2 linked regions of the Pararhizobium sp. A13 genome follow. The protein of the gene in region 1 interacts with the protein of each later gene in a pairwise test. Links are inferred from orthologs where the notes say so. Each region holds a gene or a part of one and is shown on either strand. Other genes may lie near its edges. The genes, in order: WI754_RS15500 and WI754_RS14280.

What was found.
Region 2: the proteins of WI754_RS15500 (region 1) and WI754_RS14280 interact in binary tests that used the Escherichia coli proteins (3 or more experiments, as listed by UniProt). The link is inferred for Pararhizobium sp. A13 from one-to-one orthologs.

The regions. Positions count from the first base shown.
Region 1 is NZ_CP149510.1:3,141,947-3,144,991, forward strand. Bases 1-2,721 are described here. They hold WI754_RS15500 (P-II family nitrogen regulator), read right to left. Parts: upstream 1,670-2,721; coding sequence 1,331-1,669; downstream 1-1,330. Other genes in these bases: glnA (type I glutamate--ammonia ligase), read right to left, coding at 1-1,269; WI754_RS15505 (NAD(P)H-hydrate dehydratase), read left to right, coding at 2,007-2,721. In the rest of the region: more of WI754_RS15505, read left to right, coding at 2,722-3,045. UniProt on the Escherichia coli protein: P-II indirectly controls the transcription of the glutamine synthetase gene (glnA). P-II prevents NR-II-catalyzed conversion of NR-I to NR-I-phosphate, the transcriptional activator of GlnA. When P-II is uridylylated to P-II-UMP, these events are reversed.
Region 2 is NZ_CP149510.1:2,883,837-2,887,159, reverse strand. What follows is about bases 138-3,136. They hold WI754_RS14280 (nitrogen regulation protein NR(II)), read right to left. Parts: upstream 2,215-3,136; coding sequence 1,060-2,214; downstream 138-1,059. Other genes in these bases: dusB (tRNA dihydrouridine synthase DusB), read right to left, coding at 2,211-3,136; ntrC (nitrogen regulation protein NR(I)), read right to left, coding at 138-1,063. In the rest of the region: more of ntrC, read right to left, coding at 1-137; more of dusB, read right to left, coding at 3,137-3,236.

The sequences.
Region 1 (3,045 bases):
GTCGAGGTTTTCGAGCGCTTCGCGCAGCGAACCGCAGACGGTCGGGATCTTCTTCAGTTCTTTCGGCGGCAGGTCGTAGAGATCCTTGTCCATGGCCTTGCCGGGGTGGATCTTGTTCTTGATGCCGTCGAGGCCGGCCATCAGCATGGCGGCAAAGCCGAGATAGGGGTTTGCCAGCGGGTCGGGGAAGCGAACTTCGACACGCTTCGACTTCGGACCGGTACCGAATGGGATACGGCACGAGGCAGAGCGGTTGCGGGCGGAGTAGGCCAGCAGAACCGGCGCTTCATAACCCGGCACCAGACGCTTGTAGGAGTTCGTCGTCGGGTTGGTGAAGGCGTTGATCGCCTTGGCATGCTTGATGATGCCGCCGATGTAAAAGAGGCAGGTTTCCGACAGGCCGGCATATTCGTCGCCGGCGAAGGTCGGCTTGCCGTCCTTCCAGATCGACTGGTGCACGTGCATGCCCGAGCCGTTGTCGCCGAAGATCGGCTTCGGCATGAAGGTTGCCGTCTTGCCATAAGCATTGGCGACCTGGTGCACGACGTACTTGTAGATCTGGATCTTGTCGGCGTTGCGCACCAGGGTGTCGAACTTCACGCCGAGTTCGTGCTGGGCAGCGGCCACTTCGTGGTGCTGCTTTTCGACGGTGACGCCCATTTCGGTCAGCACCGTCAGCATTTCGGAGCGCATATCCTGGCAGCTGTCGACCGGCGGAACCGGGAAATAACCGCCCTTGACGCGCGGACGGTGGCCGAGGTTGCCGGTCTCGTAGTCGGTGTCGTCGTTGGACGGCAGTTCGGACGAGTCGAGCTTGAAGCCTGTGTTGTACGGGTCAGCCTTGTACTTCACGTCGTCAAAGACAAAGAACTCCGGCTCGGGGCCGACGAAGACGGTGTCGCCGATGCCGGAAGCCTTGAGGTAGGCTTCGGCCTTCTTGGCAATGCCGCGTGGGTCGCGGTTATAGGCTTCGCCGGAGACCGGATCGAGAATGTCGCAGACGATGACCATCGTTGACTGTGCGAAGAAGGGGTCCATGTGCACGGTTGCCGGATCGGGCATCAGCACCATGTCGGACTCGTTGATGGCCTTCCAGCCGCCGATCGACGAACCGTCGAACATCACGCCATCGGCGAACATGTCCTCATCAACACAGGATACGTCCATCGTTACGTGCTGCAGCTTGCCCTTGGGGTCGGTGAAGCGCAAATCCACGAACTTGACGTCGTTATCCTTGATTTGCTTAAGGATATCATTTGCAGTCGTCATTTTTTGAAAGTCCCTCTCTTGAGATGACGAGGTAGTAGCCCGGACCGAACGGCCAGGCGGATCAGATGGCGTCGATGCCTGTCTCACCGGTGCGGATTCGAATGACCTCTTCGATATTGGAGACGAAAATCTTTCCATCACCAATACGCCCGGTCTGGGCGGCGTTTCGAATGGCCTCGATCACGGCTTCGGCGTTCTCGTCTGCCAGCACGACTTCGACTTTCACCTTCGGGAGAAAATCAACAACGTATTCTGCCCCACGGTAAAGTTCCGTGTGGCCCTTCTGGCGTCCAAAGCCCTTCGCTTCCGTGACGGTGATACCCTGCAGGCCAACCTCCTGAAGGGCTTCCTTCACTTCGTCAAGCTTGAAAGGCTTTATGATCGCTTCGATCTTTTTCATGAGAAAATGTCTCTCCGCTTCTCCCGTTATAGCAGGCTTATGCCCGCTTGCCCTCAATATGCATTTTACATGCCAGATATGGCAAATGCGATGCCGTTTTGGACGAAAACTCCTCCAACAGAGACGATCATAGCTGTTTCTTCAGAATAAACAGCGCCTTTTGCCTATTTTTTATGAATTTTTGTATGTCGCTGGTCATCGCGGGCGCGTTGCTTGTTTGAGGGCCGTATTAAGCGGCATAGATAAGCGCTAAATATGTGCAAATGCATAAAAAATAAACATTTGCTGTTCGTGTTTTAGCCTTGCAGGCGCTTCGCCAGCAGGGCATTTTGAGGCCATGCCAGCTTTTAGAAACGACGCCATCGTTACGCCCGCCGAAATGACCGCGATCGATGCCGATGCGGCTCGCTCGGGGATCAACAGTTTCAGCCTGATGACATCCGCCGGAACGGCCGTTTCGGCGGCGGCCTTGCGGCTTTATCCCGGTGCCTTGCGGTTTGTCGTCCTGTGCGGTCCCGGCAACAATGGCGGGGATGGCTATATCGCCGCCGCCGCCTTGCGCGGCAGCGGCGCGGATGTCGAAGTCCATGCCTTGGGCAATCCGGCGGCCTTGAAAGGCGATGCAGCGCGTGCCTACGCGGGCTGCGGCGTTGCGGTGAAACCGCTTGCGGACTATGGCCCGATTGCCGGAGACGTCGTCATCGACGCTTTGTTCGGAGCGGGTCTTTCACGCGCTGTTCCGCCGGAGGCGGCAAGCGTGATGCGGGCGGTAGAGAGCCAGGATCTTCCGGTCATCGCCGTCGATCTGCCCTCCGGTGTCGACGGCCGCAGCGGACAGGTGCTGGGAGCAAGTTTTCACGCCCGTCACACGGTCACGTTCGTGGCCCGGAAGCCGGGACATCTGCTGACACCGGGGCGGATGCTTTGCGGCACGCTGGAGGTGTTCGACATCGGCATCCCCGAGCGCATCCTGCGTGCTCGTGCAGGCACGCTTTGCGAAAACAGCCCGCATCTCTGGCGGGAGCACGCCTTTGCCCTGGACCCGGCCGCGCATAAATTCAAACGCGGGCACCTTGCGGTTTTTTCGGGCGGCCCGCTTTCGACAGGCGCCGCGCGGCTATCGGCGGTCGCCGGACTGAGGGCGGGGGCCGGATTGGTGACGATCGCCTCGCCCGCCGCGGCCCTGCAAGCCAATGCGTCTCATCTGACGGCGGTGATGTTGAAACAGATCGAGGATGAAGACGACCTCTCGCACTGGCTGGCCGACAAACGCATCAGCGCCTTCGTGCTTGGCCCGGGATTTGGCGATCTGGAGAGGGCGCGGCGGTACGCCCTGATGCTCGCGGGGCGAAAACTGGTGCTCGATGCCGATGGCA
Region 2 (3,323 bases), 260 kb from region 1 along the record:
CGTTGCCGGGCCACGGATGCGCCTTCATCAGTTCAAGCGCTTCCTGGTCGAAACGTTTGACGTCGAGGCCTTCCTTCTCCGCCTGCTGGACGAAATGGCGAACGAGGTCGGGAATATCCTCGGCGCGATCACGCAGCGGCGGCAGGCGCAGCGGCACGACGTTGAGCCGGTAATAGAGGTCCTCGCGGAAAAGGCCCTGATTGATCGACTGTTTCAGGTCCTTGTTGGTTGCAGCCACGATGCGGACATCGGAACGGATCGGCGTGCGGCCGCCAACGGTGGTATATTCGCCCTGCTGCAGCACGCGCAGCAGTCGTGTCTGGGCATCCATCGGCATATCACCGATTTCATCGAGGAACAGCGTGCCGCCTTCGGCCTGCTCGAACCGACCCGTCGATCGGTTTTGCGCGCCGGTGAAAGCGCCCTTCTCATGGCCGAAGAGTTCCGATTCGATGAGATCGCGCGGGATGGCCGCCATATTGATCGCGACGAAGGGGCCGTTGCGGCGCTTCCCATAGTCGTGCAACGCCCGCGCCACCAATTCCTTGCCGGTCCCCGATTCGCCTGTGATCATCAGCGTCAGATCGGTCTGCATCAGGCGTGCCAGCACGCGGTAGATTTCCTGCATCGCGGCGGAGCGGCCAACCAGCGGCATGCCGTCCTGCGTGTCGTCGTCCATCTTCGCCGGCTTGCGCTTGGGCTCGGCGAGCGCCCGGCCGATGATCGCGATCAGTTCCGTCAGATCGAAGGGCTTGGGCAGGTAGTCATAGGCACCCTTCTCGGACGCCTTGATTGCCGTCATGAAGGTGTTCTGGGCGCTCATCACCAGCACGGGCAGATCGGGCCGTGCCTTCTTGATACGCGGCAAGAGGTCGAAGGCGTTTTCGTCGGGCATGACCACGTCGGTGACGACAAGGTCGCCGTCACCGGCGGCGATCCAGCGCCAGAGCGTCGCGGCATTCGAGGTGATGCGTACATCGTAGCCGGCGCGGCTGAGCGCCTGGTTGAGCACGGTGCGGATGGCAGCGTCGTCGTCAGCGACGAGAATCGTGGCGCCTGTCATCGGGATTGTCCTTTTACTGTCAGTGGTTCGCTGTCTTCTGCCGTTGGTCCTTTCGACGCCGGCATCAGGACGCGAAATGTCGTGCGGCTCGACTGGCTGTCGCATTCAACGATGCCGCCATGGCCGCCAATGATCTTGGCAACCAGCGCCAGGCCGAGACCGGAGCCATTGGTTTTCGTGGTGATGAATGGGTCGAACAGATGTGGCACCAGATCGGATGGAACGCCCGGGCCATTGTCGTGTACGCAGAATTCGAGCGGCAGCGAAATCTTCTCGCGCGTTCCGGCGACGGAGAGGCGGATGCCTGGCCGATAGGCCGTCGTCAGCATGATCTCGCCGTCCGCCTTGTCGGCGACCGCCTCGGCGGCGTTCTTGATCAGATTGAGAAAGACCTGAATCAGCTGGTCGCGATTGGCGTAGACCGGCGGCAGCGACGGGTCGTAATTTTCGGTGATGCGAATCTTGCGGGCGAAACCGGCTTTGGCAACGGCCTTCACGTGATCCAATACCGAATGGATGTTGACCGGATGGCGGTCGACAGGCCGCTCGTCGGAGAAGACCTCCATCCGGTCGACCAGCGAGACGATGCGATCGGTCTCGTCGCAGATCAGCCGCGTCAGCGCCCGGTCGTCGTCGTTGACCGAGGTCTCCAGAAGCTGGGCTGCCCCCCTGATGCCAGACAGCGGGTTCTTGATTTCGTGGGCCAGCATCGAGGCAAGCCCCGTGACCGAGCGGGCGGCCGCGCGATGGGTGAGCTGCCGATCGATCTTGTCAGCCATCGAGCGCTCTTGAAACACGATGACGACGGAGCCCGGTTCGGACAGCACAGGTGCCACATAGAGATCGACGAGCTTGTCGGCGCCGAGCCGCGGCGAGCTCAGATCGACGCGGTATTCGTTGACGGCGGCGCGGCGCTCGCGCACCTGCTCGATCAGCGTCAACAGCGGGCTGCCGAAGGGAATGAAGGCGCTGATGTCGTGGCGGGCGAGATGGTTGGCGCTAGCGCCGAAAAAGGCCTCCGCTTCCCAGTTTGCAAACGCCACGAGACCATTTTCATCGACAAGGATGACCGGGTTCTGGATGGCGTTGAGCACCGCCATGGGCAGGGAATCCGCGATTTTCTGTTCGTCGTCCCGCATTTTCTCGGTCATGCCGCGTCCTTTTCTTCTTCGCACCCCGATCCGGCGGCGATCGCTGCGACGGTGCGGGAGAGGACGGCTTTCGGGTCGGTAGAGGTCATGATCGCTGCCTTCTCCGGCGACGCCAGATGCGGCGCGAAGCGATCGAGATACCAGCCGACATGTTTGCGGGCGTGCCTCAAACCAATATCGGCGCCGTAAAATTCGAGCATCATGCCGTAATGCTCGGCGACGACCTCCTGGACCTGCGCTGTTTCCGGATGCTCGACCGCGCCCGCAAGCACGCCGGCATGCCAGGGCCGCCCTTGGCTGGAGCGGCCGATCATCACCGCGTCGGCGCCGGAGCGCCTCAGAATTTCCTCAGCATCGGCCATGGTCGCGACATCACCGTTGGCAACGAGCGGAACCGAAATCACGTCGCGAACGGCGCGGATCGCATCCCAATCGGCGCTGCCATTGTAGAACTGCACGCGCGTGCGGCCGTGGATGGTGATCATCTTCACACCGGCCTCTTGCGCTCGCTTGGCGATCTCAGGCGCATTGATGGAGTTCTCATCCCATCCAAGGCGCATCTTCAGCGTCACGGGAACATCGACGGCATTTACGGTCGCCTCGATGAGCGACAGCGCGTGGTCGGGATCGCGCATCAAAGCAGAACCGGAGTAACCACCGGTCACTTTCTTGGCGGGGCAGCCCATATTGATGTCGATGACATCGGCGCCGTTGTCCGCGGCGATCCTTGCCGCTTCCGCCATCCAATGGGCTTCACGTCCGGCGAGCTGGACCATATGCGGATCGATGCCGGAGTTTTTGAGGCGCGCCCAGCTTTCCGACGCGTTGCCGACGAGTTCGCGGCTTGCTACCATCTCGGTGACGACGAGGCCGGCGCCGTAACGCCAGGCCAACTGCCGGAAGGGCAAGTCCGTCACGCCCGACATCGGCGCGAGCACGACGCGGTTTCGAAAGGAGAGCCGCCCAACCCGGAACGGGGATGACAAATCCGGTATCTGCAAATGATTATCTTTCGGGCACATCTTTATTCTGCACTATTTTTAGACATACTTGTCAGGATTGCCAAGCGATTTCAGAGCCGCGCGACAAAATTCCCGGGACAACTGGTA